2 regions of the Chryseobacterium vaccae genome follow, and region 1 is predicted to be linked to the other one. Evidence: riboswitches for the same ligand, from Rfam matches in the RefSeq annotation. Region 1 holds a riboswitch; the other holds the start of a gene.
What was found. Region 1 has a riboswitch for S-adenosylmethionine ahead of FW768_RS17910 (alpha/beta fold hydrolase). Riboswitches for the same ligand answer to the same signal wherever they lie in the genome.
Positions count from the first base shown of each region.

Region 1 (16,820 bases):
TAGAAGATGCGAAACCATTCAAAGCAATTAAAGTAAAATTTCTTTTGGAAGGAAATATAGATCCTAAAAAAGCTTTAAAAGCAGCACAACTGTCCTTTGAAAAATACTGTTCCGTATCAAAAACTCTGGAGCCGAATGTAGAAATCGGATATGAGGTTTTTGTGAACGGAGAAAAAATATAATCTAATATTCTAAATACAGAAAAGCCGGACAATTGGACTGCCCCCAAAAAGTTAGACACTTTTTAGGGGCATTTTTTTATGTATAGAAAAGAAAAATTTAGCGTTGCTTTCAAATTAGAATGTATTAATCTTCACAAAAACTCTTATCGTTCGATTGAATCTATAGCAACAGAGAAAGGATTTAATGAAAGCAATCTGCGCAAATGGATTGGTTTTTATAACAAGTACGTAATCTCGGGGCTACAACCGAGAAAAAACAAGAGCTATTCCCTGAATTTTAAGGTTAAAGTTCTAAAAGCCATCGAAACAGAACATATCTCCCAAAGGGAAGCATGTATCCGATTCGATATCGCAGCTCAGTCTAGCGTGTTGAATTGGCAAAGGGATTACGAAAAAAGTGGTATTTTAGGGTTAAAGAACAAACCCAAAGGAAGACCCTGCATTATGAGTGATCACAAGCGTAAGAAAAGAAAGTCCGATAAGCCATTGACCAGAGAAGAAGAACTTTTATTGGAAAACGAAAGGCTTCGAGCTGAAATTGATTTTCTAAAAAAGTTAGACGCCTTAACTCTCAAAAAGAACAAGCAGAGGCCATCGAAGGATTAAGGCGAAAATATGACCTGTCACTCCTGCTGGATTGTACAGGTATGGCCAGAAGCAGTTTCTATTACCATCAGAAAGCTCTTGATAAAAAAGATAAATATGGAGAAGTAAAAACTTTGATAAAACAGATTTATCATAGGCATAAAGGCCGGTTTGGATACCGTCGTATTACTTTGATTATGAAACAGCAAGGAATTGTAATTAATCATAAAACGGTCTTAAGACTGATGAAGACCCTAGGATTGAAAAGTATCGTTAGGGTTAAAAAATACAGATCTTACCGGGGAGAGCAAGGCAGGATAGCACCAAATATTCTGGAGAGGAACTTTAAGGCAGATCAGCCAAACAGAAAATGGGCCACTGATGTGACAGAATTTAACGTCTCGGGCAGTAAATTGTATCTTTCGCCGATAATTGATCTTTACAATGGCGAGATTATCAGTTACGATCTCTCGGAAAGGCCTGCCTTTGCACAGGTTGTAAATATGCTCAAAAAAGGGCTCAGAAAAATCAAGAATACTGAAAACCTCATTATCCACTCTGATCAAGGCTGGCAATATCAGATGAAAGCCTATCAGCATCTGTTAAAAGAAAAAGGCATTATCCAAAGTATGTCCCGCAAAGGAAACTGCCTGGATAATGCGGTAATAGAAAACTTCTTTGGAACTTTAAAATCTGAAATGTTCTATACTAAGAAATTTAAAACCATTGATGAGCTCAAAAAAGAAATAAAGAAGTATATCAATTACTACAATAACGACAGGATAAGACTTAATCTAAAAGGAAAGAGTCCGGTACAGTACCGAACTCTTTCATATAATAATATTGTTTAATTTTGTCTAAACTTTTGGGTGCAGTCTATCTATCCGGCTTTTTTTTATTCCTCATCACCTATTCCTGATTACCCATTAAAAAGTAAGTCTTGGCTTAAGCAGTTTAGCCACCGTGGCAGTCCACCCCGTTTGATGAGAGGCGCCCACACCCCGTCCGTTATCTCCGTGGAAATATTCAAAAAAGGTAATATAGTCTTTAAAATGTTCATCATAATTGAACTTGGCGTTTCCGCCATTGAAAGCACGCTGTCCGTTTTCGTCCTTTAAGAATATAGAACAGAGTCTGTGGCTGATATTTTGTGCCACTTCATCCAGATTCCTCTTATCGCCGCTTCCGGTAGGAAGTTCCACTTTTAAGCTGTTTCCATAATAAAAATGAAAACGCTGTAAACTTTCCACAATCAGGAAGTTGATAGGGAACCAGATTGGTCCTCTCCAATTACTGTTGCCACCAAACATTCGGCTGTCACTTTCTGCCGGAGTATAATACACCACATTTTCAGACCCATGAACAGAAAATACAAACGGATTTTCCTCATAGACTTTAGACATAGCTCTGATTCCATAGGTACTTAGAAACTCTTTCTCATCAAGCATTCTGGTTAAAACTTTTGTCAGTCTGTTCTTGCGCAGAATACTCATCAGATGCTTTCTGCCGTGTCCTTCCTCATCCCAGTGCGAAACCAGTTTGGTGAGTTCCGGTTTGTTTTTTAAGATCCATTCCATTCTGCTTCGGAAATTAGGCATCTTTTCTAACAGTCTGTGATCAACAATCTCCACCGCAAACAAAGGAATCAATCCTACAATACTTCTTAATCGTAATGAAACACTTTCCCCGTTACCAAGCTGAAGCACATCATAGAAAAAGCCGTCTTCCTCATTCCACAGGCCTTCCTTGCCATCACCAAGGTTCTCCATAGCTTCTGCGATATACAAGTAATGTTCAAAAAACTTGATCGCCATATCCTCATAAACTTGATAATATTGGGCAAGTTCCATAGCAATCCGCATCATATTCAGGGCGTACATGGCCATCCAGCTTGTTCCGTCAGCCTGTTCAAGATGCTGCCCGTCTTTCAGTTCCATATTTCTGTCGAATGCTCCAATGTTATCCAATCCTAAGAAGCCGCCGCCAAAAATATTATTACCGCTTTTATCCTTCCGGTTTACCCACCAGGTAAAATTAAGAAGCAGCTTTTGGAATACCTTTTCAAGAAATAAAAGATCGGGTTTGCCATTCTGTTTTTCATCAATTTTAAAAACCCTGAAACAAGACCATGCATGTACCGGAGGATTTACATCACTCATATTCCATTCATAGGCAGGAAGCTGTCCGTTCGGATGCATATACCATTCTTTCGTAAGCAGAAGAAGCTGTCCTTTTGCAAATTCAGCGTCAATAATAGAAAACGGAACACAGTGAAAAGCCAGGTCCCAGGTTGCATACCACGGATATTCCCATTTATCAGGCATTGAAATAATATCCTTATTGTGAAGGTGGTTCCACTCCGTGTTCCTCACATAATCATTGAAGTTTCTGGGTGCATCAAAATTGGGATCACCTTTCAGCCATTTGCCGATATTGTAATGATAAAACTGTTTATTCCATAAAAGCCCTGCAAAAGCCTGTCTCTGAACATTTCTTTCATCTTCATCGGTTGTGTCACTCTGAACTTCGTTATAAAAATCATTCGTTTCGCCGATTCTGGTATTGAAGATTTCATCAAACTGTTCAAAAGGCTCATCCGTTTCCTCAGGACATAATCTGAAATCAAAAATTTTAGATTGTCCCGCTCCGATGATCTCATCAATCAAAAAAGAAGCTTTAGTTCCTCTTTTTTCCGGATTTACAGTAGCACTTCCATAGATAACAAAATCATTGATGCCATCTTTGAAATAGGAGTTTTCAGCATGAGGAGTACCATACAGTTTGGAATTGTTGGTTTCATTATTACAGAAAACACTCTGTACATCCGCATTTCTTGAATAAAGCTTTTTGATCGAAATGCTATCATGGGCAATATCAATACTTCCATCATGAGAAGCATGCACCTGCCCTTTATAGGTATTATAACCCCATTTCCAGTTATTTCTGAACCAGACTGTAGGCATTACAACAATCGGGGCATCATGCTGGCTTCTGTTACAAACCGTTACCCTCGCAAGAATATTGTTGTGATCGGCTTTACAGTATTCAATGAAAATATCAAAATACTCATCATTATTGAAGATTCCCGTATCAAAAATTTCATATTCCGGTTCCTTTTTGCTGCGTCTTCCGTTTTCAGCAACAAGTTCATCATATGGAAACGCATTGATAGGATACTTATACACCATCTTCATATAACTGTGAGTAGGTGTATTGTCCAGATAATAAAAAATTTCTTTAATATCCTCTCCGTGATTCCCCTGAGGATTGCTCAGTCCGAAAAAACGTTCCTTAACAATCTTATCTTTCTTATTCCAGAATGAAAAAGCAAAACAGAAAAGCTGCTTTACATCAGAGATTCCTGCAATCCCTTCCTCTCCCCATCGGTACGCATAGCTTTCGGCATTGTCGTGGTTGGTAAAGTTCCAGGCATTTCCGTTCGGACTGTAGTCTTCACGTACATTTCCCCATTGCCGGTTACTCACATAAGGCCCCCAGTTTTTCCATTGTATATTTTGTAATCTTTCCTTTTCAACAGTCATATCTCATCATTTTTTTCAATACGAAGGTAGTTTTTTTGAAAAGTAATTCCAATTTTTTTCGTCTGAACAATCCTTAACATATCCTTGAAACTCTTCTCTTTACAGGCTTTTTTAATATTAAATAAAATTTTTTGAAATATTTAAAAGAAAAGAACTACCTTTGCACCATTCGTTCATTCAAATATTGAAAATGTTATCAAGAAAGGTTGAGGGATTAGACCCTATGAAACCTTAGCAACCCTTTGTGCAAGCAAAGAAGGTGCTACGTTCTACCAGAATTATTTTGGACAGATAACTTACTGAAGTTCTTTTCAGCCATTTCCTGTGGCATTTTCAATTGTATTAAAATAATAGAATTGAAAACAGAACTAAACTATATTAATCTTTCGTATCATACACATTCCCAAAAGGAATATCATATCCCGTTGACCTACCAGATCTTCGGGAAAGACCTGTTTACAGCCCCAATTATTCTCATCAATCATGCCCTTACCGGAAATTCAAATGTGTCCGGTGAAAAAGGCTGGTGGAAGCAGCTGGTAGGAGAAAATCAGGTTGTTGATACCAATAAATACACTGTTCTGTGCTTCAATATTCCCGGAAACGGATATGATGATTTTTTAATTGAAGACTATGAAGACTTCACCCCATCAGATATAGCCAATATATTCCTGAAAGGGTTGGAGGCTTTACATATCAAAAACCTATACGCCATTATCGGAGGCTCCCTTGGAGGAGGAATTGCCTGGGAAATGCTTACCAAGCAGCCTGAACTGGCGGAAATATTCATTCCTATAGCCTGTGATTACAGAACTCATGATTGGCTGCATGCACAATGTCTGGTTCAAAAATTCTTACTGAATAGTCAGGATGAGCCTTTACAGAAAGCAAGAATTCATGCCATGTTGTGCTACAGAACTCCGCAGTCATTAAACAATAGATTTCAAAACCAGTATAATCAGGAGAAACAATGTTTACAATCAGAAGACTGGTTAATATATCACGGCAATGCTCTAAACGAAAGATTTAGTTTAAAAGCGTACAGGCTGATGAATCATTTACTGATGAATATTAATGCTGATGATACAGCACTGGATAAGATACAGGCACGAATGCACATGATCTCCGTAGATACAGACTTATTCTTTCCTGCTTCCGAAATTCGGACGTGTTTTGAAAACTTAAAAGAAAAAAAAGAGAATATTTCTTATCACGAGATCCAATCTATACACGGGCATGATGCCTTCCTAATGGAATATCAACAATTAAACAATATCATAAAAAACATTTTATAGAGAAATGAAAAATGCTAACGAAATAAAATTTTTAAAGAACAGATCAATTATCAAATTTGAAGGAGAAGATTTCTTGGGAGAAATAGGAATTGATGGACGAATTTTTAAAGCGCTGACTTTAGCGCGAATCAGTGTAGGGGTGATTTCTCAGCAAGCAATAGAAAACGGAATCTCTATTTTGGTTCATGAAAATGATGCAGAAAAAGCAGTGTCATGTCTCATTGATGAATTTGAAGCAGAAAGAAAATCAGGAAAAGTTTCACAGATCTATAGTATCAATAATGTCTCTGTCATTGGTTTTGTAGCAGAAGACTTCAATAAGGTTTTTGCAGAACTGGCAAGAAATAATGTCTTCCCATTGCTGTTAAATCAGGTTGCCGGTGAGAACAGGGTAAACATTGTAGTAACTTCTTCACAGGATGAAAAAACCAAAAACATCATAGAATCTGAAATCTTCAAAAAACCAAAGACCGTTCATCTGGCAATTATTGGTCATGGCAACGTTGGAAAAACCCTGATAGAACAGGTCCTGGAATCTGCAGAAGAAATTAAAAGACGTAAAAAAATAGACCTTAAAGTTGTAGCAGTAGCCAATTCAAAGAAAATAGCTTTCAATAAAAAGGGTTTTGATGCCAACTGGACAGATGAGGTTTTGACAGCAGAGCATCCGTCAAACGTTCAGGAACTCATCAATTTCTCCAATGAAAATCAACTGGAAAACCTGATCGTAGTAGATAATACTGCCAGCAAAGACTTCGTAAAAAATTATCATGCTTTGGCTGAAAACGGATTTGATCTGGTTTCTTCCAATAAAATATTTAACACTCTTCCAATCGAAGAATACCGTAAACTAAGATATACATTAAGTAAAAATAACAGACGTTATCTGTATGAAACCAATGTAGGAGCTGGCCTCCCATTGATTGATACCATTAAACTTCTTCACCTTTCAGGAGAGAATATCACCAGAATAAAAGGCGTATTCTCCGGAACATTGAGCTATGTTTTCAATAACTTTTCTTTGAGAGATGATAAATTTTCCACAATCATCAACGAAGCTCTGGAAAAAGGATATACAGAACCGGACCCAAGAGAAGATCTATCTGGAAATGATGTGGCAAGAAAATTATTAATACTGTCAAGAGAATTAGATTTAATTAACGAGTTTGGAGATATCAACATTCAAAATCTGGTTCCTGAAAATTTACTTTCAGTTTCAAAAACAGAATTCCTTTCAAGACTGGAAGAGCTGGATGAAGAATATCAGAAAATCAAAGAAAATCAGGAGCCTGGCCATGTGTTGAGATATGTTGGTGACTTACACGGTGATTTACAGAAAGAAAAAGGTGAATTGGATGTAAAATTAATTTCCGTTCCTGCAACTTCAGCCTTAGGACAGTTGAAAGGCTCAGATTCCATCTTTGAGATCTATACAGAAAGCTACGGTGAAAACCCTATCGTGATCATGGGAGCCGGAGCCGGAGCACAGGTAACTGCAAGAGGCGTCTTCGGAGATATTTTAAGAGTAAGCGAAACAAAATAGATTGATTGTCAAAGTCCCAAAGGGACGATTTAACCCAGGATAGAACGCAGTCCTATCAAACTATCAAACAAAACGCATCAATCAATCAACAAACGTATTAAACAAAATCAAATAATATAGCCCCCTGTGCCGTATTATCAAAATTAAAACTATATGGAAAATTTCGAAACATCAGCAATAAGAACCCAAACAGAAAGGTCTCAGTTTGATGAACATTCCACACCGTTATATCTTACCTCCAGCTTTATTTTTCAGGATGCGGAGGATATGAGAGCGAGTTTTGCTGAAGAAAAACCTAAAAATCTGTACAGTCGTTTTTCAAACCCTAACGTAAGCGAATTCACAGAAAAAATTGCTAAAATGGAAGGAGCAGAAGCAGGATATGCATTTGCAACAGGAATGGCTGCAATCTATTCTACATTTGCGGCTTTGCTGAATGCAGGAGATCATATCGTAAGCTGTCAGTCTGTTTTCGGATCTACTCATACACTTTTTACAAAGTATTTCCCGAAATGGAATATTGAAACCACCTATTTTAAAGCAGAAGATGCCGGAAATGTAGAACAGTACATTCAGCCTAATACAAAGATTTTATATCTGGAAACACCTACCAATCCGGCTATTGAAATTCTGGATCTTGAATTTTTTGGAAAGATCGCGAAAAAGCATAACCTGATATTTATTGTAGACAACTGTTTTGCAACACCTTACCTTCAGCAGCCTGTGAAATATGGTGCCGATATTGTTGTACATTCTGCAACAAAGCTGATCGACGGACAGGGTAGAGTATTAGGAGGTGTGGCAGTAGGAAAGGAAGACCTTATCAGAGAAATCTATCTTTTTGCAAGAAACACAGGACCGGCAATGTCCCCTTTCAACGCTTGGGTATTGTCAAAAAGCTTGGAAACATTGGCCATCCGTGTAGAAAAACATTGTGAAAATGCTTTGAAAGTGGCAGAATTCTTAGAAGGTCATCCTAATGTAGAATTGGTAAAATATCCGTTCCTGCAGTCTCATCCAAGTTATGAAGTGGCAAAAAAGCAAATGAAGTTGGGAGGAAATATCGTGGCCTTTGAAATTAAAGGAGGAATTGAGGGAGGAAGAAATTTCCTGGATAAGATAAAAATGTGCTCGCTTTCTGCTAACCTTGGTGATACAAGAACGATTGTAACGCACCCTGCATCAACCACCCACTCCAAACTGACGGATGAAGAACGCAACGAAGTAGGAATTACCGCAGGCCTTGTACGTTGCTCGGTAGGCTTGGAATACGTAGATGACATCATAGCAGATTTGAAACAGGCATTAGACTAATTCAACAAACAGAGCCCCGAAGAGGCGGTTTATCTTAGGTTTGGTAGGCTGTTCAGTAGGTATGGAATATGTAGATAACATCATTGCAAATCTGAAACAGGCATTAGATTAACCAATAAAAAGAGCCCCAAAGGGGCGATTTAACAAGCATAGGACGCAATCCTATGCTCTATCAAAGAAATATGAAAAATTCAGAACAATTATATAAAGCCTTATCCGAAAGAATATTAATTCTCGACGGAGCCATGGGAACCATGCTTCAACGATATAAGTTCGAAGAAGAAGACTACCGCGGTGAACGCTTCAAAGACTGGGAGCATCCTGTAAAGGGAAATAATGACCTCCTTTCCCTTACACAGCCGCAAGCCATTGAAGAGGTGCACAGAAAATATCTGGAAGCAGGAGCCGATATTATCGAAACCAATACATTCTCCGGAACAACCATTGCGATGGCAGATTATCATATGGAAGATCTGGTATATGATCTGAATTATGAATCTGCAAAAATTGCCAGAAAAGTATGTGATGAATTTACAGCTCAGAACCCTGATAAAACAAGATTTGTTGCAGGTTCAATAGGACCTACGAACAGAACGGCAAGTTTAAGTCCCGATGTTAATGATCCCGGATACAGAGCTATTACCTTTGAAGAACTCAGAGTAGCATACAAACAGCAATGTGAAGCTTTGCTGGATGGAGGCTCAGATATTCTGCTGGTAGAAACTATTTTTGATACCCTGAATGCAAAAGCTGCTCTGTTTGCAATTGATGAAATTCAGGACGAAAGAAACATCAAAATTCCGATCATGGTTTCAGGAACAATTACAGATGCTTCAGGAAGAACGCTAAGCGGCCAGACTGCTGAAGCTTTCCTGATCTCAGTATCACACCTGAACTTGTTAAGCGTAGGATTCAATTGTGCATTAGGAGCAGATCAGCTGACGCCTTATCTGGAAACACTGGCCCATAATTCAGAGTTCTATATCTCTGCTTATCCGAATGCCGGGCTTCCTAATGCTTTCGGAAAATATGATGAAACTCCGGAAGATATGGCCAGACAAATCAAAGAATATACAGAAAAAGGATTGATTAATATTATAGGAGGATGCTGCGGAACAACTCCCGATCACATCAAAGCAATTGCAGATTTAGTGGCAGAATATCCGCCAAGAAAATTGAAGAAATTTGTCTGATTTAATAGATTTTTTTAATTAAAACAGCGAATGAAGACTAGGTTATAAATATTATCTTTAAATAAACCACAAAATTTAAAAATAATGGAAAAGCCGAGTTACTTAAAAGATTCAGACGATGTCAAATTGTTTAATGAGCTGAGAAAGAAAGTGAACCAAAGAGTAGAAGCCATTCCTGAAAACCGGGATATTTATATTAAGATCAAAGCAGTGATCCTGCCTTTGATCTACTTTGGGTTGTATTTTTTTGCCATGTTTCATACAGATTCACGTTGGGTTTATATTTCCAGTTTTGTTTTAATGGGATTTTCCCTGGTTCTGATTTATTTGAATTTAATTCATGAAGCTGCCCATAATAATATTTATAAAAGCAAAAGGTTGAATGCTTTGGTATTGCAGATTTTTGATTTTGTAGGAGCCAATTCCTACATCTGGAAAAAAAGACATATCGCAAGCCATCATGCCTATCCGAATGTGGACGGATGGGATACAGATATAGAACAGAGCGGTTTGTTGCTGATTGTTCCATGGATCAAAGCTAAAGGTGTTCAGAAATACCAACACAGATTTTTCTTTCTGGTATATCCGCTTTATCTGTTCAACTGGATGTTTATCCGGGATTTCAGAGACTTTTTTGATAAAGAAAGAGTCATTCTGAAAACACAGGGAACCATTCCGGTGATAGAGAAGGTAAAAATGGTGAGCTATAAACTGTTTTACTTCTTTTATCAGATTGTGGTTCCGGTTGTGTTCTTTAAAGTACCAATCGGTTTGGCCTTGGGAGCATGGTTTCTGCAAGTGATTGCGGCAAGTATTTTTGCACTGTTTGTTCTCCTGCCTCTGCACCCACTTCCGGATAATGCCTTTCCGAAACTGGATCAGAAAAACGGACTTCCGTTCAGCTGGCTTCGTCATCAGATGGAAGTAACGAATGACTTGCGGGAAAATAACTGGCTGGTAAGAAATGTACTGGGAAACTTTAACTTCCATGTTGCCCACCACCTCTTTCCGAATTACAGTTATATGTACTATAATGAAATTACGGAAGAGATCGAGGTATTTGCAAAAGAACATGATCTGGCCTATAAAAGGTTCCCGATTTTTAAAGCTTTAGGCAAACATGTAGATCTGCTGAAACAGAATGCAAAAAATGCCTACTATATTTTAGAAGAATAAAAATTAATGAAATATTTAAGATTATCAGGCCTTGAGCCTCTTATCATAACACCGGAAAGCAACTTCATCAATGTAGGTGAAAGGACTAATGTTGCCGGATCCAAAAAATTTTTAAGACTGATCAAAGAGGAGAAATTCTCTGAAGCACTCGATATTGCCCGTCATCAGGTTGAAGGAGGTGCACAGATTCTGGATGTGAATTTCGATGACGGATTACTTGATGGAAAAGCCTCCATGATCAAATTCCTTAACCTGATTGCTTCAGAACCTGATATTGCAAGAATACCAATCATGGTAGATTCTTCCAAATGGGAAATTCTCGAAGCCGGACTTCAGGTAGCTCAGGGAAAATGTGTGGTGAACTCCATCAGTCTGAAAGGAGGAGAAGAAGAATTCATCAAACAGGCTAAAGCTGTAAAAAGATACGGAGCAGCAGTTATCGTAATGGCATTTGATGAGGAAGGGCAGGCAGATAATCTCGAACGGAGAATTGAAATTTCAAAAAGGTCTTACGACATCCTTGTCAATCAGGTAAATTTTCCCGCGGAAGATATTATTTTCGACTTGAATATTTTCCCGGTAGCCACCGGAATGGAAGAACACAGAAAGAATGCACTCGATTTTATTGAAGCCACAAGATGGGTAAGACAGAACCTTCCTTATGCTTCGGTAAGTGGGGGAGTGAGCAATGTTTCCTTTTCCTTCCGTGGAAATGATACCGTAAGAGAAGCAATGCACTCAGTATTCCTTTATCATGCGATTCAGGCGGGAATGAATATCGGTATCGTAAATCCTGCGATGCTGGAAGTATATGATGAGATCAATAAAGAGCTGCTGGAACTCGTAGAAGACGTGATTCTCGACAGAAGAGATGATGCCACAGAGCGACTTCTCGATTATTCCGAAAAACATAAATCAGTTAAAAAAGAAAAGACTGAAGATCTTGAATGGAGAAATCATCCATTGCAGGAAAGAATTACCCATGCTTTGGTTAAGGGAATCGATCGTTTCATCGAAGAAGATGTAGAAGAAGCCAGACAGCAGGCTGCAAAACCACTCCATGTTATCGAAATCAATCTGATGACCGGAATGGGAGTTGTGGGTGACCTCTTCGGAAGCGGAAAAATGTTTCTTCCCCAAGTCGTAAAATCAGCAAGGGTAATGAAAAAAGCCGTTGCTTATCTGCAGCCTTTTATTGAAGCTGAAAAAGACGGTTCAAGACCTGCTAACGGTAAAATTCTGATGGCTACAGTAAAAGGAGACGTTCACGATATCGGAAAAAATATTGTGAGTGTGGTATTGGGATGTAATAACTATGAAATTGTAGATCTCGGAGTAATGGTACCTGCCGAAAAGATCATCCAGACAGCGATTGCAGAAAAAGTAGATGTAATCGGATTAAGCGGATTAATTACGCCAAGCCTTGATGAAATGGTATACATCGCCTCAGAATTAGAAAGACAAAATCTTGATTTTCCTTTATTGATTGGTGGTGCTACCACTTCAAAAGCACATACCGCAGTGAAAATTGATTTAAAATATAAAAATGCAGTCGTTCACGTAAATGATGCTTCCAGAGCAGTGAACGTGGTAAGTTCTCTTTTAGGAGACAGAAATAAAGAATACGTTTCAGATTTAAAAAATGACTATTCAGATTTCAGAGAAAAATTCCTGAACAGACAGGTAGATAAAGACTACGTTTCAATTGAAGAAGCCCGCGAAAACAATTTTACCATAGACTGGAAAAACGAAGACATCTTTACACCGAATAATTTAGGAGTAACCGTTATAGAAAATCAGGACCTTAATGAGCTTCTTCCGTTTGTCGACTGGTCGCCGTTCTTCAGAAGCTGGGATCTACATGGTAAATACCCCAATATTTTAGAAGATGAGGTAGTAGGAGTTCAGGCCAAAGAATTATTTAAAGATGCACAGGTCATTCTCAAGAGGATTCTTGATGAGAAACTTCTGCAGGCAAAAGCCGTTTTTGGAGTTTTTAAAGCCAATTCCAATGAAACGGATGACATTATTGTTTTCGATGAACATAATAAAGAACAGGCAAGATTCTTAAGCCTTAGACAGCAGGCTCAGAGATCAAAAGGAAAAGAATATTTAGCATTAAGTGATTTTATTGCACCACAGAATTCCGGTAAAACAGATTATGTAGGAGCTTTCTGCGTAACAACAGGCTTCGGAACGGATGAACTTGCCTCTGAATATGAAAAAGCTAATGATGATTATAATGCCATCATGGTAAAAGCCCTTGCTGACAGATTTGCAGAAGCCTATGCTGAATTTTTACACAAAAAAGTAAGAACAGAATATTGGGGATACGCCAATCAGGAAGATCTGAGCAATGAAGATCTGATTGCCGAAAAATATAAAGGAATCCGCCCTGCTCCGGGATATCCAGCCTGTCCTGACCATCTGGAAAAGAAAACCATCTGGGATCTTTTAAAAGTGGAAGAAAATACAGGTGTTTTCCTTACCGAAAGTTTAGCAATGTTTCCTACGGCGTCCGTATCAGGGTATTATTTCGGAAGCCCGCATGCCAAATATTTCGGTCTTGGAAAAATTACAGAAGATCAGCTGAAAGACTATGCCAGGAGAAGAGGATGTAGCATTGAAGAAGCAGGAAAATGGCTGTCTCCCAATTTAGCTTAAAATTATGGTTGGTTAAAAACGATAAAAGCCAGCCTGTAACAGCAAAAAAATAACTGACAAGAAATGAAGATAACAGATCATATAAAAAACGCAAATGGAAAAACTTTATTCTCCCTGGAAGTTGTTCCGCCCCAAAAAGGAATAGGAATTGAAGATCTCTATACCAATATAGATCCTTTAATGGAATTCAAGCCGCCATTCATTGATGTAACGACTTCCAGAGAAGAGTATATCTATCTTGATAAAGGAAATGGGCTTATGGAACGCCGTATCACAAGAATGCGTCCGGGAACTTTGGGAATCTGTGCCGCTATTCAGCATAAATATAACGTAGATACCGTTCCCCATCTGCTGTGCGGAGGATTTACCAAAGAAGAAACAGAATATCTGCTGGTAGATTGTATGTATTTGGGTATTGATAACGTTATGGCATTAAGAGGAGATGCAATGAAAGGACATCAATATTTCGAACCTACTCAGGGAGGACATGCCAGTGCAATGGATCTTGTTCACCAGATCAATGACCTGGGAAGAGGGAAATATCTTCATAACGAAGATACAGTTTGCGATGAACTTAATAAATTCTGCATAGGAGTAGCCGGGTATCCTGAAAAACATATGGAAGCTCCTTCCATCAATTATGATCTGAAATGGCTGAAGCAAAAAGTAGATGCCGGAGCCGATTATATCGTAACCCAGATGTTCTTTGATAATAAAAAATTCATTGAATTTGTACAGAAAGCAAGAGAAATGGGAATCACGGTTCCTATCATTCCGGGAATCAAGCCTATTGCCACAAAAAAACATTTAAAAATACTCCCTCAGGTTTTCAAGATCGATCTTCCTGAAGAATTGATCAGTGAAGTGGAAAATGCTAAAAACAATGAAGCCGTAAAACAGATCGGGGTAGAGTGGGCGATTACCCAATGCCGGGAACTGCTGGATTTCGGAGTTCCTGTACTACACTTTTACTCAATGGGAAAAAGTGATAACATTAAAAAAGTAGCCGGTGAGCTATTCTAATAAAGTATCAAAATGAAAGGTACCCTGCTGTTCAACGGCAGGGTTTTTATTTTAAAGATAAGGATGTCTCTCAAACTCCTGATTACGGTCAAATAAATACCGGTAAGTAGCCAGTTTTCTGGTCACTGTTGTATTAAGGCTTTCTGCAATTTTGATCATTTTAGGATTAAAATCCCCGATCCATTGCAGTTCTGTGGTTTTAAAATCCGTATGCTTCCGCAGATGCTGTGTCCCTTCCCAGATCATATAGCCGTCAATCCCTTTTTTTTGCCACTCAGGAACAACTCCGAAAACAAGGCCTACCATCTTCTCGTTTTTTCTGAATTTCTTCATCCATAAAAATTTAAGCTTTTCTATAATACCAAATCTGCCGTGAAGATGTTTAAACCATTGATTAACGTCTGGAATATTCATCCACATGGCAATAGGCTTTTCATTTTCATAAACAAACCATGAAATATGTTCATTAATGGCAGGCTTCATGGTCTTGAACATTTTCAGAACTTTTGCTTCCTCTATCTGTTTCCCTTCGCCGTGGCAGGCCCAGGCACGATTGTAAATTTCTGTAAAATCTTTTGCAAATTTTGGGAGATTGTTCTTTTTCAAAGGTTGGGAAGAAATTTCCGGATTTCGGCTGTGTTTGGTATGCATAACCGTAAAAACCCTCGGAACCTCAGAGAAAATAGGCCGTGAAAAACAAAGCTGTTCAAAATAAACCTTAAAACCATAGTTTTCAAACAAATCTTTATAATAAGGAAGATGATAATTCATCCCATACAGCGGTTCATGGAATCCCTCAACTAAAAGTCCCCAGAACTTATCCCGTTCACCGAAATTAATCGGTCCGTCCATCGCTTCCATACCTCTTTCCTGAAGCCATTTTTTACAGTGGTCAAAAATAAAATCAGCGGTCTGTTGATCATTCATACAGTCAAAAAAACCAATTCCGCCCGTCGGCTGTTTCTGCTCATAATCATGATGGATGAAAACTGCAACTTTTCCTAACGTTTCAGACTGCTTGTTTTTGAATAGAAAACGAGTACATTCACCGTTGTTGAAGAACCTGTTTTTTTCAGGATCAAAAATTTCATTGATGGTTTTATCTAAAGGTCTGATATAGTTTTTATCATGCTGATAAAGTCTGGATGGGAATTCTAAAAATTCCTTTTTCTGAGTTGGGTTCTGTACTTCTTCAACAATAATCATAGGCCTGGATAGAAAGTAGGAGATGAAAGATGATGTTTTTCGTTTAATTTAAAATAGACGAATAAATATTATCCGTATTTTTGTGCAAATTAAATAAAAATGGTTGATTTTACTGATAACGACGATGATATTTTCACTGGAAAAGAACATACGCCTATAAGGAAAGATGCTTTTGATAAATCGCCAGAGGAAAAAATAGAAAAAATAACACAGCTTTTTGGAGAGATCATGGAAACTTTGGGAATGGATATGACAGATGATTCATTAAAAGATTCCCCGAAACGTGTGGCCAAGATGTATGTAAACGAAATTTTTGGAGGACTTCTTCCCGAAAATAAACCGGGAATTTCTACATTCTCCAATAAATATAAATACCGTCAGATGCTGGTGGAAAAGGATATTACCGTATATTCTTTCTGTGAACACCATTTTTTGCCGATCATCGGAAGAGCCCATGTTGCTTACATCTCAAATGGTGAAGTAATTGGTCTTTCGAAGATCAACAGAATTGTGGATTATTATGCAAAAAGACCTCAGGTACAGGAAAGACTTACCATGCAGATCGTGGATGCGCTCAAAGAAGCACTTGGCACAAAAGATGTAGCATGTATCATCGATGCAAAACACCTGTGTGTAAACTGTAGAGGAATAAAAGATACGGCGAGCTCTACCATTACCGCAGAATTAAGTGGTATTTTCAGAACGAACCCTATTACAAGGCAGGAATTCCTGCACTATGTGGGAAGTCATGCCAAATTAGATTATTAATAATGGACTATCAGATTCTTAAAAATATTGTAGAATCAGAACTTCTGAGATTCAAAAATATCTCCGAAGAAGAATGGTCTCATAAAATTTCACCTGAAAAATGGTCGAAAAAAGAAATTTTAGGCCATCTTTGTGATAGTGCATTAACGAATATCAGAAGATTTGTGGTAACTCAATATAAAGAGAATGATAATATTGTTTATGATCAGGATTTTTGGGTAAAAGCACAAAACTATCAGAATATTCCGACGGATGAGATCATCAGCCTTTGGAATATTCTGAACTGGCAGATTGTTCACACCGTAGAAAACATTCCGGATGAAGCTTTG
Region 1 is NZ_VSWH01000001.1:3,921,414-3,938,233, forward strand. Features, by position in the region: gene FW768_RS17890 (OsmC family protein) at 1-182, shown strand, start outside; gene FW768_RS17895 (helix-turn-helix domain-containing protein) at 261-788, shown strand; gene FW768_RS17900 (IS3 family transposase) at 776-1,618, shown strand; gene FW768_RS17905 (MGH1-like glycoside hydrolase domain-containing protein) at 1,694-4,309, opposite strand; SAM riboswitch class I at 4,500-4,607, shown strand; gene FW768_RS17910 (alpha/beta fold hydrolase) at 4,666-5,604, shown strand; gene FW768_RS17915 (ACT domain-containing protein) at 5,609-7,147, shown strand; gene FW768_RS17920 (O-succinylhomoserine sulfhydrylase) at 7,301-8,461, shown strand; gene FW768_RS17925 (homocysteine S-methyltransferase family protein) at 8,644-9,654, shown strand; gene FW768_RS17930 (fatty acid desaturase family protein) at 9,739-10,830, shown strand; gene metH (methionine synthase) at 10,837-13,494, shown strand; gene metF (methylenetetrahydrofolate reductase [NAD(P)H]) at 13,558-14,517, shown strand; gene FW768_RS17945 (hypothetical protein) at 14,569-15,723, opposite strand; gene folE (GTP cyclohydrolase I FolE) at 15,823-16,491, shown strand; gene FW768_RS17955 (DinB family protein) at 16,494-16,820, shown strand, end outside.

Region 2 (16,820 bases), 150 kb from region 1:
CAATGAAATCTTAGGTTTCGACATTCTTTCCATTATGTTTAACGGAACAGATGGAGATCTTAAGAAAACAGAGGTTACCCAGCCTTCTATATTTATACATTCAGTAGCTGCTTTAAAAGCGGTAAATGGTCTTGGAGCTGAGATGGTTGCAGGACATTCTCTAGGAGAATTTTCAGCATTGGTTGCCAATGGAGTTTTATCTTTTGATGATGGACTGAAATTAGTTTCCGAGAGAGCAAAAGCAATGCAAGAAGCCTGTGATGCCAATCCAAGCTCTATGGCAGCAATTTTAGGTCTTGAAGATGCTGAAGTTGAGGAAATTTGTGCTTCGATCAATGGGATCGTAGTACCTGCTAACTACAACTGTCCTGGTCAGCTTGTTATTTCAGGGGAGACTCCGGCAGTGGAAGAAGCTTGTGCAAAACTTAAAGAAGCTGGTGCAAGAAGAGCATTATTACTTCCTGTAAACGGAGCATTCCATTCACCATTAATGCAGCCGGCACAGGAAAGACTGGCAGCTGCTATTGAAAAAACAAAATTCAGAAAAGCAACCATACCGGTTTATCAGAATATTACCACTACAGCGATTACCAATCCTGATGAGATCAAGCAAAACCTGATCGCTCAGCTTACGGGGCCTGTGAAATGGACGCAGTCTGTTCAGAACATGATCAAAGACGGTGCCTCTAATTTTGTGGAAGTAGGTCCGGGAAAAACACTTCAGGGATTGATCAAGAAAATTGATGCGTCTGTGGAAGTGGCTTCAGCAATCTAATTAAAATCATATGGGCGAAATATTTTCACCGGGAAAGCTTATGCTTACTTCAGAATATTTCGCAATAGACGGAGCTCTTGTTCTGGCAGTACCAACGCTGCTGGGACAAGAGTTTTTTTTTGAAGAAAAAGACGATGAAAATTCCCTTGTTTTATGGGAAGCTTATCATCAGAACAAATTATGGCTGAAAGCAGTCATCAATTATAAAAACTGGAAGATCCTCGAAACGAATCTGCCTTCTGCCGCTGAATTTATTCTTAACACCCTTAAAAATGTTCAGCAGCTTTCTGAAACCCGGTTCAAGAGCAATTTTTCTTATTATTTAAAGACCAACCTTCAGTTTCCCGCAGATTACGGATTAGGAAGCAGTTCAACATTAATGAACAACCTTGCCGAATGGTCCGGAATTGATCCTTTTCACCTAAACAGTATCAGTCTTGGAGGAAGCGGATATGATATTGCGGTGGCCAAAGAGAAATCAGCTGTTTTGTTTAAAAGTAAGCCGGAAATCTGGTATGAAAAAACAGAATTCAGCCCTTCCTTCAAAAATGAGCTTATTTTTATTCATTTAAATCAGAAGCAGGATAGCCGCGAAGGAATTAATCTTTACAAATCAAAAATAAAGTCTCCGGAAATGATTCGTGAATTTTCGGATTTAACAAAAAAAGTTTTATTATGCAATGAATTGGAAAATTTTTCTGAACTGATGATGATTCATGAGCATAAAATTTCCGATTTCATTGGAATTCCTACAGTTAAAGAGAAATTTTTCGCAGATTGCCCGGTTTTTGTTAAAAGTTTAGGGGCTTGGGGCGGAGATTTTGTAATGAGCGCCAAATTTGAAGGCTTTAAGGACTATTTTTGGGGAAAAGGTTTCACCCGTGTTTTTGAATGGCCTGAAATAATAAACTCGTAATCAGTAATTTATAATCCTGTTTTTTTATTTGTCATTCTGACTTATATCATTATATTTAAACCACCTTTAACAAATAATTAATATTAATTTTGTTGAACCCAATAAAGAAATAGAAAATATAAGTAAAATGAAACACGCTAAAATCATCCAGGATTTAGAAAAATTAGGGATTAAAGGAAATTACGAGGTGGTATATAACCCTTCTTATGAGGAATTATATCAGGCTGAAGTATCTCCTGAAAATCAAGGCTTTGAGAAAGCTGAGCTTACGGAATCAGGTGCAGTATCGGTAAAAACAGGTATTTTCACAGGTCGTTCACCTAAAGACAGATATATTGTTCAGGATGATGTTACAAGAGATACGATTTTCTGGGACGGAAAAGTAAATCTTCCTACAACAGCAGAAATTTTTGACTCTTGTAAAGGATTAGTGCTGAACCAGCTTGCTGAAGCTAAGAAAATCTATGTTGTTGATGCTTTTTGCGGAACCAACGCAGATACAAGACTAAAAGTAAGGTTCATCGTTGAAGTAGCGTGGCAGGCCCATTTCGTTACGAATATGTTCATCCGTCCGTCTCACTACGAGCTTGAGAACTTCGGAGAGCCTGATTTCACAGTAATCAACGGTTCCAAAACAACCAACCCGAACTGGGAAGCTCAGGGATTAAACTCTGAAAACTTCATCATGTTCAATCTTACGGAAAAACTTCAGATTATCGGTGGTACTTGGTACGGTGGTGAAATGAAGAAAGGAATGTTTGCTATGATGAATTACTATCTTCCATTAAAAGGTATGGCATCTATGCACTGTTCTGCAAACGTAGGTGAAGAAGGAGATGTAGCTCTTTTCTTCGGTCTTTCAGGAACAGGTAAAACGACTTTATCTGCTGATCCTAAAAGATACCTTATCGGTGACGATGAGCACGGTTGGGATAACAACGGAGTATTCAACTACGAAGGTGGATGCTATGCTAAAGTAATTGATCTTTCAGAAGAAAAAGAACCAGATATTTTCAGAGCAATCAAGAGAGATGCACTTTTAGAAAATGTAGTGGTAAATAACGGTGTTGCAGATTATAAAGACGGATCTATCACTGAAAATACAAGAGTATCTTATCCTATTTATCATATCAATAAAATTGTCCTTCCTTCAAAAGCAGGACATGCTAAAAAGATCGTTTATCTTTCTGCAGATGCGTTCGGAGTACTTCCTCCGGTTTCCATCTTAGATGATAATCAGGCACAGTACCACTTCCTTTGCGGATATACTTCCAAGTTAGCCGGAACAGAAAGAGGAATTACTGAACCTCAGCCGTCTTTCTCTCCTGCATTCGGAGAAGCATTCCTTACCCTTCACCCGACGATGTATTCTAAGACACTGATCGGTAAAATGAAAGAACATGGAGCAAAAGCTTACCTTGTTAATACAGGATGGAACGGAACAGGAAACAGAATCTCTCTGAAAGATACAAGAGCAATTATTGATGCGATCATCGATGGTTCTATTGATAGTGCGCCTAAAACAAGAGTTCCTATTATGAACCTTGAAATTCCAACTCAGCTTCCAAATGTTTCCGAAGGAATCCTTGATCCTAGAGAAACATACAGCAACGCTTCAGAATGGGAAGAAAAAGCAAAAGATCTTGCTGGAAGATATATCAAAAACTTTGAGCAGTATTGTGATACTGAAGAAGGAAGAAAGTTAATCGCTTCAGGACCTCAGCTTCAGGAACAGACGATCTAATATAATTTAAAATATATTATAATTAAAGCCTCATCATTGATGGGGCTTTTTTATGTGGTTTACATTATAACTAGGTTGAAAAATGCAATGCGTTAAGATTTTAAATCATCAGGCTGCTTTTAAGGCGCTAGAAAATCCAAGATTTTCAACAAGTTTTTTGGAATGAAAATAGTATGGGTTCAAATTTTATCGGAGATAAAATCATTGCGCCTTATTAATGCAGCATAAAAATATTTTAGCGACTTTGCGTATACCAACACTAAAAAAATCTGCGTAATTAGCGAGCAAAATAATACATTCAGTATTATTTTAAGCTTAAAATGGCTAATCTGTAACCATCCATTCCAAATCCGGACAATACTGCATCACAATGAGCTGCGGTTACAGATTTCTGGCGAAACTCTTCCCGTTTATAGATATTGCTGATATGCACTTCTATTTTTGGCTTCCTGATATTCTTTAAACAGTCTGCGATTGCATAGGAATAATGAGTATAAGCTCCCGGATTGATCACCAGCGCATCAAAATCATCTTCCTGCAGCCTGTTGATGATTTCCCCTTCAATATTAGATTGGTAATAATCCAGTTTGTGGGATGAAAACTCATTTTTCAGTTCTGTAAAGCAGGTTTCCATAGAAATGCTTCCATAGATTTCAGGTTCTCTTGTGCCCAGAAGATTCAGATTGGGTCCGTTTACGATTAAAACTTTCATTCTATAAATGTATAAAGTTTAGTTCATTTGACGAACTATTTTTTTTTCTTCATTCATGTTTTCTTTTTTGAATTATTGATAATGATATTTATCATGTTTGTGAATTTGATAATGATGTAATGCTTTGCTGTAACAGGTTTTAGCTAAAAATTAAGTTAATTTTTGAAAATTTTTCATTAAAAATTCATAAGTCTACTTGTTTTGTAGACTAATTGTTTTTAGATTTGTAGTCATATTTCGATCGGCTTATAAAGAAAGATGGAGGGAACTGACCCTGTGAAGTCTTAACAACCTGCCCCGGTGCAAGGTGTTACATTCAGCCTTTAAAGGAAAAATAAGCAATTGGTTAATCGTATTTTTCGATGCCCTTTGCTGACTTTTCTGCAAAGGGCAAAATTTTAATATATGATAAATAAAATTGATTATGATTGGTGAAAGTTTAATTAAATCTAAAATTTGGATTCCTCCCGTTGCTGTATTTTTCTTAGGGATTGTCAGTGTAAACGCACAGGAAGCCAAACCGAAAAAAGATACGATCCGCGAAAAAGAAATTGATGAAGTAGTGGTCGTGGCTTATGGTAAAGCGAAAAGAAACAGTTATACCGGATCTGTAGCTACCATTTCAAGTGACAAGATCAACAACAGACCTGTAAACAATATTACAAAAGCACTGGAAGGACAGGTTCCGGGAATTCAGGCGGCAAGTGCTTCAGGGCAGCCGGGTTCTACGGCCTCAATTAGAATACGGGGGATTGGTTCCGTAAGTGCTTCCAGTGATCCGCTTTTTGTGGTAGACGGAATTCCTTTTGATGGAAATATCAATTCCATCAGCCCGAATGATATTGAATCCATCAGTGTATTGAAAGATGCTACAGCAAGTGCTTTGTATGGATCAAGAGGTGCCAACGGAATCATTATCATTACGACTAAATCCGGTAAAAAAGGAGAAGCGAAAATCAACTTCAATATCAGCCAGGGATTTTCCGGAAGAGCCGTTAAAGATTATGAACAGGTGAGTACAGATCAATATTTCCAGCTGCATTGGGAAGCATTGAGAAATGGATATAAATCTGATAAAATATCTTCTCAGCAGGCCGCACAGATGGCGTCAGATAACCTCGTTTCTTCTTTGGGGATTAATCCGTACGGACCGGGATATCCCAATCCTGTAGGAACAGACGGTAAACTTCTTCCGGGTGCAAAAGCTTTATGGAATGATGACTGGAGAGATGTTCTTCAGAGAATGGCTTCCAGAAATCAGGTTGATTTTGATGTCAGCGGAGGAAGTGATAAAAGCAATTATTTCTTTTCATTAGGGTATCTGGATGATAAAGGAATTGCGATTCAATCCGGTTTCAAAAAATACAGTACGCGTTTAAAACTGAATTCAGAAGTGAAAAAATGGCTGAATGTAGGAGTGAATTTAAGCTATACCAACAGTATTCAGCAGGCTCCGACTTCTTCAGATTCCAAATCAGGCAATGTGATTCAGGCTGCAAGAACAATTCCTTCTTTTTATCCGTATTATGAAAGAAATCCAGACGGAAGCTATAGACTGAATGCTGATGGAGAAAGGGTGTTTGATTTCGGAAAATACAGGCCAAGTAATGCGCTTCAGAATCAGAATTTAGCAGCAACACTACCTTTGGATAAAAATGAAAACAGAGAAGATAACTTTTCAGGAAAAGGTTTTCTTGATTTTACTTTCCTTCCGGAATTGAAATTTAAATCCAGCTTCTCGGTAGATTTGGTTAACTACAACGGACATTATTATACCAACCCCATTTTAGGATTGGGGAAAGAAACAGGAGGTTCAGTGAGCCGTTCAAATTCCAGAACACTTTCATATACAACGAGTAATATCCTGACGTATGATAAGAAATTCGGACAGCATCATTTCAATATTCTGGCAGGGCAGGAGTTTTATAAATATGATTATCAGACGATTTCCGGTTCCAGAAGCCAGTTTTCCCTGCCGTATTATTATGAACCAAGTGCAGCAGCTTTGTTAGGAAGTTTTACAGGGAAAAGTGATAAACTGACATTACTGAGCTTCTTAGGGAAAGCTGAGTATGATTTTAAAAATACGTATTTCCTTTCAGCTTCAGCAAGAACAGACGCCTCGTCCCGTTTTTACGGAGATAACCGATGGGGGAAATTCTGGTCGGTAGGGGCTTCATGGAAAGCTTCCAACGAAGACTTTATCAAAGATCTGAACTTCTTCAACCAGCTGACTTTACGTGCGAGTTACGGAGGTCAGGGGAATGATAAACTGGGAACACTTTATGCTTATCAGGAACTGTATAAGTTTTACAATAACTTAGGGGAACCCGGAACGGTTCTTACCAAAACGGCAACGAACGACGTGAAATGGGAAACCAATCTTAATTTCAATGCCGGACTTGAGTTTACCATTCTTAATAACAGAGTTAAAGGGAATGTAGAGTATTTTCAACGAAAAAGCCAGGATCTTTTATTCAATATGCCGACGGCTCCGTCTTTGGGAATCAGTGATTTCCCGGCCAACATTGGAACGATCCAGAATACCGGTTTTGAATTCTCACTTTTCACAACACCCATCAAAAATGATGATTTTGAATGGAATATTGATGTGAATCTGAGTACCCTGAAGAATAAAATCCTGAAATTACCTAAAGGAACCGTAATCAGCGGAACAAAACGTATGCAGGAAGGCGGTTCTATCTATGACTTCTTTATTCAGGAATGGAAAGGAGTAGACCCAAGTACAGGAAAACCGTTGTGGAGATATATTTATCAGGATGAAAACGGAAATACGATAGACGGAACGACTTCAGAATATGGAAAAGCAACCAAAACCCCGCAGGGATCCGCATTGCCGAAATTAACAGGAGGAGTTACCACAAGTATTGCCTATAAAAACTTTGATTTCTCTGCACTGCTTTCTTTTAGTTTGGGAGGAAAGATCCTGGATACGGATTATACTTCCCTGATGTATAACGGAAGTTCCGGCGGAAGGGCATGGAGTACTGAAATGCTAAACAGATGGACCCCGGAAAACCCTTATACGGATGTCCCTTCATTAAGCACAACCACAAATAACTGGAACTCAAGTTCTTCAAGATTTTTGTATTCCGGATCGTATGCAAGGCTTAAAAACGTCAATCTGGGCTATACACTTCCTTCAGATTATTTTGAAAAACTGGGACTGAAGAAATTCAGAATTTATATCCAGGCAGAAAACCTGCTGACCTTCTACAAACATAAAGGTCTTGACCCTGAACAATCACTGGACGGAACGACTTATTTCAGATATCCGGCCATGAGAACGGTAACTTTCGGTCTTCAGGCAACGCTTTAACCTTTTTAAAATTGAAACAATGAAAAAATTAAAATATTTATCTTTTGCTCTTATCGCAGTATGGTCTCTTACCAGCTGCGAAAGTGAGTTGGAAACGGCTCCAACGGATCAGGCTAATGGTGCAGAAGTTTTTAAAACCGCTGAAAGTGCAGAAACTGTCATCAACGGAACCTGGGCTAAATTTAATGATGACGGAACAACGTTTGCGAACATTGGATATTCAACGGTACTCAGAACCAGCGATGCCATGGGTAGTGATGTTGCGGTGCTGACTAACAAATATGGATTTCCTACGGCCTACGCTTTTGCCGAAATGGTGAACAATACCGCAGGACGTCCGCAGTTTATCTGGACAATGCTGTATTCCACCATCAACAACATGAATAATGTGATCACCCGTATTGATGGAACAGAAGGAAGCCAAGCCAAAAAAGATCAGGTGAAAGGGCAGGCCAAAGCACTTCGTGCATTTTGTTATCTTAATCTGGCCAGCTTTTACCAGTTCAGCTACCTTAAAGATAAAACAGCTTTAACAGCTCCGATCTATACAGAACCTTCAACGATAAGTTCCGTTCCGAAGAAAAGAGCAAGTCTTGAAGAAATCTACACTTTAATCAAAAGTGACCTGACGGATGCTGATAACCTGCTGAAAAACTATAACAGAAATAACAAAGATAAAATCGACAGATCCGTAGTCAATGGTCTTCTGGCAAGAACTTACCTGAATACAGGAGAGTGGAGTAAGGCTGTTGAAGCGGCAAAAACAGCAAGAAATGGTTTCCCTCTAATGACTCCTGAAAAATATAAGGAAGGCTTTAATGATATCAGCAATGGAGAATGGATCTGGGGCCACGGACAAACCCAGGAACAGTCAGATGCAGGTTATGCGTTCCATTATCTGGATGTATCTTCTTCAGGAAGTTATTATTACAGCTTTATGGCAGATCCTTATTTTAAAAATTTATTTGACACAAATGATATAAGATCACAGTTATTTTCCTGGGATGGTCTTCCGGGAAGAGAAGGGCTGCTGAGATATGCTAAATTTAAATTCAAGGCCAATCTTATCGCAGACATTGTACTGATGAGAGCGGCGGAAATGTATCTGATTGAAGCGGAAGGAGAAGCCAGAGCCGGAAATATCACTAACGCCATAGCTGCTTTGAACCAGCTGAAATCAGCAAGACACGCTAATCCTTACAGTGGATCGCTGGACCAGAATGAAGTGGTAAAGGCCATCCTGATTGAAAGAAGAAAAGAATTATTCGGGGAAGGATTCTCCCTTTCAGACGTAATTCGTACCCAGGGAGCTGTAGAAAGAAAAGCTTTTGTGGATGATGAAGGAAAACCGATCAAAGTTCAGGTAACCACTCCGGACGGAACGGTAAAAACGGTCAACGGAAGAGGGCACTCAGTCCTGAATTTCCCGGATCAAAGCTCTTTTGTCCCGAACAGCAAATATTATCTGTTCAGTATTCCGCAGAAGGAAATAGAGAACAATCCTAACCTGTAATAATTAGATTTGATTTTTTTTAGCCATCGCTTAGTGTGATGGCTTTTTTATTGAAATGTAATTCATCAATTTGAAGACTCTTTTGCAATAATTTCTTTACTCCCCAAACATCTCAGTATCGCTGCCAGCTTATAAAGATCGTAATCTATCATGTCTCTTTCTCCACTCATTACTTTCTGTAAAAATTCCCAATCATCTGTAAGGCTTCCCATTGTCAAACCTACAGGATCTTTATAAGGATCATATAATTCTTCATCAAGTATATTCCAATATAGATCTTTATCCAGAGTTATTGATTGGTTGTTGTCCAGACTGTTTAGCTTTGAAAGAAAAATTTCAAACAATATTTTCAGATCAGCTATTTTTATAGGGGTATTATTTTCCATTCAATTGATGTGTTTTTTCCTCAACAAGGGCTGATGATACCTTTTGTGAAGACAGATAGGGCTTATACAATTACAAAACTATTATTTTTATTGATACAATCCGGAACAATTTTTGAACAGGTTTTACTCATATATTGATGGATCATTTTCATTGATTATCTGCTTTAATAGAATGAAATTAAAAATCTCATTCATAAAAAATGTTTACCTTTGTATGATATGAACCTGTTCAGATGGATATTAGCATTCTATTTTATGGCATTGTCACTCATGCCATGCGAAGATGTGCACCGTCCTTCCGGTTCAGAGGATGTGAAGCTTACCTTTAATATGGAGGAGTCTCATTCCAAAGACAAAGGAGATATTTGCTCACCGCTTTGTACATGCAGCTGCTGTCAGATCACAGTGTCTGCTTTTAAAATGCATTCCCTGCTGAAAATTCCGGATCATATTCCGGCCTATTTCTCTAAGAAAATTCTTTTTCAGAAAAACAATTTCGCTTATCAGGTGTATGACCACATCTGGCAGCCTCCCAAGATTTAATTTTTATTGATAATCAGGAAGTCATGCTTTCTGAGTATATGAACTTTGCAATTTCATTGCAGAGGCCTTCATGATATATTTGTACCGGAATACCGTTCCTGTACAGTTATTTATTCATAAAAATTAAAATACATTGTGTTAGATAAAATCATAAAATTCAGTATCAAAAATAAGGTCGTTGTTGGTATCATGACCTTGCTGCTGATTATCTGGGGAGTGTGGAGCGCTACTAAACTTCCCATAGATGCCGTACCGGATATTACCAACAATCAGGTGCAGATTATCACAGTCTGTCCTACACTGGCAGGACAGGAAGTAGAACAGCTCGTAACCTTTCCTATTGAGCAGAGCATTGCCAACGTTCCGGATATAGAAGAAACAAGAAGTATCTCAAGGTTCGGACTTTCTGTGATTACCGTTGTTTTCAAAGAAAATGTGGATGTTTACTTTGCCAGGCAGCTGGTGAATGAGCGCCTGAAACAGGCTGCAGAAGAAATCCCCAAAGGAGTAGGAACACCCGAACTGGCTCCCGTAAGTACGGGACTGGGAGAGGTTTATCAGTATATCCTCCATCCGAAAAAAGGAAGCGAAAAGAAATACGATGCCAAAGAACTCCGTACCATGCAGGACTGGATCGTTCGCAGGCAGCTTAACGGAACCCCGGGAGTAGCAGAAGTAAACAGCTTTGGAGGAGAATTAAAACAGTATGAAGTAGCTGTTAATCCGGATCGTCTGAAAGCAATGGGAGTGAGCATCACCGATATTTTTACCGCTCTGGAAAAAAACAACCAGAATACGGGAGGCGCTTATATTGATAAAAAACCAAATGCTTACTTTATCCGGGGAATCGGTTTTGTAACATCTCTGGACGATATTAAAAGTATTGCTGTAAAAAATGAAACAGGAAGCGTTCCGATCTTTATCAAAGATGTGGCAGATGTACGGCTTGGAAGTGCTGTACGCTATGGTGCGTTAACCTATAACGGAAAAGTAGACGCTGTAGGTGGCGTTGTTATGATGCTGAAAGGTGCCAACAGTAACGAAGTCGTAAGCAATATCAAAGCTAAAATTCCTACCATTCAGAAATCCCTTCCCGATGATGTGTTGATAGAACCGTTCCTGGACAGAACAGATCTGGTAGGAAGAGCCATCAATACCGTAGAAAAAAATCTTATTGAAGGCGCATTGATCGTTATCTTCGTTTTGGTAGTCTTTCTTGGAAACTTCAGAGCAGGCCTTATTGTAGCTTCTGCCATTCCGCTGTCATTGCTTTTTGCTTTGGGAATGATGAATGTATTTGGTGTGAGTGCCAATTTAATGAGTCTCGGAGCTATCGATTTCGGTCTGATCATAGACGGAGCCGTGATTATTGTGGAAGCAACCCTGCATCATTTAGGAATTAGGAAATCCGTAGGAAGACTTACCCAAAGTGAAATGGATGAAGAAGTTTTTCTTTCAGCATCCAAGATCCGTAACAGTGCCGCATTTGGAGAAATTATCATCCTTATCGTTTACATTCCGATTCTTACCCTGGTGGGAGTAGAAGGAAAAATGTTTACCCCGATGGCCAAAACAGTAGGATTTGCCATTTTAGGAGCTTTGATCCTTTCACTGACCTATATTCCAATGATGAGTGCCCTGTTTTTGTCTAAAAATATATCCCATAAAGAAACTTTTTCAGATAAAATGATGAATCGTCTGCAAAAGATCTATCAGCCATTGCTGCAGAGAGCCATCAAAGTAAAATATATCATTGTTTCAGCGACTGTTTTCATATTCGTCATTACCGCTTTTATTTTCAAAAATATGGGTGGAGAATTTATTCCTCAGCTGCAGGAAGGAGATTATGCCTTCCACTGTATTCTTCCTCAGGGAAGTTCATTGAGCCAGAGTATAGAAACCTCTATGCAGGCTTCAAGGATCATCAAACAGTTTGATGAGGTGAAAATGGTAGTCGGAAAAACCGGTTCCGCCGAAGTTCCTACCGATCCCATGCCTCCCGAAGCTACTGATATGATCATCGTTTTGAAACCAAAAAACGAATGGAAATCGAAGAAATCTTATGAAGAACTGGGAGATGAGATCAGCGAAAAACTGGAAACTATTCCGGGAGTTTTCTTTGAAAAGAACCAGCCGATCCAGATGCGTTTCAACGAGCTGATGACAGGAATCAGACAGGACGTTGCCGTAAAAATTTTTGGTGAAAACTTAGACTCCCTTTCCATCTATGCAGATAAAGTAGGAAAGATCATTCAGACGGTTGACGGAGCTACAGCCCCACAGATCGAGAGAGTAAGCGGACTTCCGCAGATCAATGTGGTATACGACAGAACGAGAATGGCCAACTACGGACTGAATATTGAAGATGTAAACAACGCCGTAAGTACAGCATTTGCAGGAAAAGCAGCAGGTCAGGTTTTTGAAAATGAAAGACGTTTTGATCTCGTAGTCCGTCTCGACAGCCTTCACAGAACTAATATCGATGATGTGAATAATCTGATGATCTCAGCCGGTTCAGGAGCACAGATCCCATTGTCTCAGGTGGCTAATATCAGTTATAAGCTGGGGCCGGCACAGATCAGCCGTGAAGAAGGGAAAAGAAGAATCGTGATAGGTTTTAATGTAAAAGACCGTGATGTACAGAGTGTAGTAAAAGATATTCAGGCAAAACTGGATAAAGAAATTAAACTGCCTTCAGGATACTACTTTACCTACGGAGGTCAGTTTGAGAATCTTCAGGAAGCAAGCAAGCGTCTGATGATTGCCGTTCCGGTTTCCTTATTCCTGATCTTTATGCTGCTGTATTTCACGTTCCGTTCATTCAAGCAGGCTGCTTTGATCTTTACCGCTATTCCGATGAGTGCCATTGGAGGTGTATTCGCCCTTTTGTTAAGAGATATGCCATTCAGTATTAGTGCAGGAATAGGATTTATTGCCCTTTTCGGAGTTGCCGTACTTAACGGGATCGTTCTGATCGGAACATTCAACCAGCTGGAGAAAGAAGGAGAAACCGATGTGATGAAGAGAGTATATGAAGGCACCAAAACCAGGCTGAGACCCGTTTTAATGACGGCAACCGTTGCTTCATTAGGATTCCTTCCGATGGCTATTTCCACAGGAGCGGGAGCTGAAGTACAGAAACCTCTGGCGACCGTAGTGATCGGTGGATTAGTTACCGCAACTTTCCTTACTTTATTCGTTTTACCGATGCTTTATATCATTTTTAATAGCAAGATTTCAGGACGAAACTTCAAAATAAAACCTTCTGTAACGGTGATCGTATTTGGATTTTTGATGTTCGGACAGTTTTTTAATGCACAGACCCGCCAGATCTCCGTTGAACAGGCGGTAGAAATAGCAACGGAAAATAACCTGACTTTAAAATCAAAAGCACTCAGCATACAATCTGCAGAAGCATTGAGAGGAACAGCAAAAGAACTTCCCAAACTCAATTTTGAAGCGCAGCTGGGACAATATAACAGTCCGAAATTCGATCAGTCATTTGCCATTTCGCAGAGCATTCCTTTTCCAACACTTTTTAAAGCACGAAGAGAGCTGATTAATGAAAACGTAAAAAGTCGTCAGATCGATAGGGAAGTTTCAGCCAATGAGCTGGTGAAACAGGTACGGACATATTACTACCAGATTGAATATCTTCAGTACAACCAGTCAAAGCTGAAAAACCTAGACAGTCTTTACCAGGATTTCATCAGGATTGCTACCGTAAGGTTCAAAGCAGGAGATATTAAAAAGATTGAAATTAATACCGCCGAAACTCAAAAAGGCGAAATCAACCTGTTACTTAAGCAGAATGAAGTTTATCTGAACAATGCCTATAAAAATTTAAGGACCCTGCTGAATACTCCGGATGATTTTGAAGTCCCCTTCAAAAACAGCTATGAGCCTTTAAAAGCCGAAAATATTCTCGACAGTACAGCTGTAGCCAATAATCCGGCAGTGAAAGCTTTTTATCATGAAATGGAAATAGCAGAGAAAAATAAGAATGTTGAAAAAGCACAGGGACTTCCTGAATTCAGCCTCGGACTAACAAGCCAGTCATTGATTGGGTTTCATACCAAAAACGGTCAGGAAAAATTCTACAATGCCGGAGACCGCTTCAATTCATTCTCTGTAGGAGTTGCCATTCCATTAGCTTTTGGGGCAACAAAGGCAAGGATGAAGTCTTTAGAATATGAAAAGCAGGCCGCGGAAGCCAATGCTCGTATGATGAAACAGCAGCTTTCTGCACAGCTTGAAAATGCATTTAGTCAATATCAACAGGATATACAGCAGTATGACTACTATATAGAACAAGCTGTTCCGAATGCAGAGAAAATTGTAAAAGCAGCCCAGCTAGGCTATAAAACAGGAGAAATATCTTATGTGGAATACCTCTTTGCCTTGCAGACTGCCACCAATATCCAGCTTAAATATTTAGAGTCCATCCAGCAGGTCAACCAATCTGTAGTTACCATTAATTCAATCATTAATAAATAACATGAAAGTAAAACACAATATCATATATCTTAGCGTCATTGCCCTATTAGTCATCAGCTGTGGAAAAAAAGAAGCTCCGGCAGAAAAATCTGAAGTTAAAACCGAACAGGCTGAAGAAAAGCATGAAGAAGGCTCTGAAACTATTGCTGCCCTTACAGAAGAGCAGATAAAATCAGTTGGAATAACCTTAGGAACCATAGAAATGAAAGAGCTGACCGCTACCATTAAAGCCAACGGCCTTCTAAGAGTTCCGAATAACAATAAAGCGACAGTAACCTCACTGTACGGCGGTGTCATTAAAACCCTGAACGTTCAGGTAGGAAGCATCGTTAAAAAAGGCCAGGTAATAGCAACCATCGCAAACCCGGAATTTATTCAGCTACAGGAAGATTATCTGACCACGAATAGTAGGATTACTTATGCAGAACAGGAATACAGACGTCAGAGAGAACTTTTTGATAACGATGCAGGAGCCAAAAAGAACCTGCAGAGTGCCGATGCTGAACTCAGAACACTCAGAACCCGTAAAGCTTCCCTTTTACGGCAGCTCCAGATGATGGGAATAAGCCCCGGAAAAGTAAACAATGGAAACATGAGATCAGGATTGGTGATCACCGCACCGATCAGTGGCACAGTCAGCAGTATCGCTGCCCAGATCGGAAGTTATGTGGATGTTTCGTCTCCGGTAGCTGAGATTATCGATAACAATTCAATTCATCTTGACCTGCAGGTTTTTGAAAGGGATCTTCCTAAAATGAGAATCGGGCAGATTGTTCATTTCAAACTGACCAATAATCCGGAAACTGAATACGATGCAAAAATCTACAGCGTAGGTTCCTCATTTGAAAACGAAAGCAAAACCGTTTCCATACATGCGGCTGTAACTGGAAATAAGACGGGACTTATTGACGGAATGAATATCACAGGAATCGTAAGCCTTGATAAAAATACAACCCCTGCAGTGCCGAATGAAGCTATCGTAGAAGCAGACGGGAAGTATTATATTTTTATACAAACAGATAAAATAGCAAAAGAACATGCAGAAGAGGGAGCTCATGATGATCACGGCCACGGCCATGATGAAGGAGAAGCAGCCCATGCCCATAAAAATGAATCAGAAGCCGGACAGCACGCAGAACAGAAGGCTAAAAATATGAATTTTGAAAAGGTAGAAGTGGTCAAAGGAACTTCAGATATGGGCTATACAGCAATTACTTCAGTCTCCAATATTCCTGCAGATGCAAAAGTAGTGGTGAAAGGAGCCTTTTTTATCAATGCAAAACTTTCTAATTCCGGAGATCACGGCCATTAGGAAATGATAACCTATTTTAAAATTATAGGTAAAAAAGTCCCGGTTTTTATGCTTAAATTAGAACTGATGAGGAAAAGAAGCAAAAAAAAACAGAATCATCAAGATTGTAAAAACACCATTCATTTATGCTTTTAAATAAAAAAATATCCGTCTGGTATTTCATCCGTGAAATAAGATCCCAGATTGTATTCATGGCCATATTTGCGGTGTCTATTGGATTACTGGATTTACTGCCATGGTTTCGGAAGATCTCACTTCCTCTGAATATTCCGGCATTGTTGGGTACAGCAGTATCCTTGTTGCTGGCCTTCCGGACTTCCCAGTCCTATGAAAGATGGTGGGAAGCAAGAACCGTATGGGGAGCCATCGTGAATGATTCCCGGACTTTTATCAGGCTGGTGAAACAGTTCTATCCGGAAGGAGAAGAAAAGATTGTCAAAGAATTTGCAGAAAGACAGATCATCTGGACCTACGCACTGGGAGAGTCTTTAAGAAAACTCCCCTTTTCAGATAAAGTTGATAATTATCTGAATGAACACCGGATAAAAGCAATGAATATTCCCAATGCACTTTTAGATGCCCATTCAGAACAAATTAGAGAAACGGCTTCATCAAAAGGATTAACAGACTTTCAGCAGATGCAGGTGAACGATATGGTGACAAAGCTATGTGACAGTATGGGTAAATGCGAAAGACTAAAAAATACCGTTTTTCCAAGGGCATATAGCCTTTTGCTGCATACTCTGATCTATGTTTTCGCAGCAGTACTCCCGTTTGGGCTTGATGACTCACAGCTTGCCGTAGAAATTGTCATTACCTTTCTGATCCCTGTGGTATTTATTGCCATCGAAAAAACATCAATCATGATGCAGGACCCTTTCGAAAACAGACCTGTTGATACCCCGGTAACCTCTCTGGCACAGACTATAGAAACTAATATCAGGCAGATGATCGGAGAACAGAATGTGCCGGGCAAAAAAGAAAATCCTTTGTACTACGAAATGTAACTTGTAAAATCTCAAAGATCATGGAAGAAACAAAAATACAGACCGTTTCACCAGCCAGCAGCCACAAAAGAAACC
Region 2 is NZ_VSWH01000001.1:3,770,004-3,786,823, forward strand. Features, by position in the region: gene fabD (ACP S-malonyltransferase) at 1-775, shown strand, start outside; gene FW768_RS17155 (GYDIA family GHMP kinase) at 786-1,691, shown strand; gene pckA (phosphoenolpyruvate carboxykinase (ATP)) at 1,819-3,435, shown strand; gene FW768_RS17165 (type II 3-dehydroquinate dehydratase) at 3,740-4,147, opposite strand; SAM riboswitch class I at 4,391-4,488, shown strand; gene FW768_RS17170 (SusC/RagA family TonB-linked outer membrane protein) at 4,572-7,487, shown strand; gene FW768_RS17175 (RagB/SusD family nutrient uptake outer membrane protein) at 7,507-9,000, shown strand; gene FW768_RS17180 (hypothetical protein) at 9,066-9,386, opposite strand; gene FW768_RS17185 (DUF6660 family protein) at 9,606-9,929, shown strand; gene FW768_RS17190 (CusA/CzcA family heavy metal efflux RND transporter) at 10,065-14,426, shown strand; gene FW768_RS17195 (efflux RND transporter periplasmic adaptor subunit) at 14,428-15,738, shown strand; gene FW768_RS17200 (bestrophin family protein) at 15,864-16,745, shown strand; gene FW768_RS17205 (cation diffusion facilitator family transporter) at 16,766-16,820, shown strand, end outside.
Region 2: another riboswitch for S-adenosylmethionine. It lies ahead of FW768_RS17170 (SusC/RagA family TonB-linked outer membrane protein); the one in region 1 lies ahead of FW768_RS17910 (alpha/beta fold hydrolase).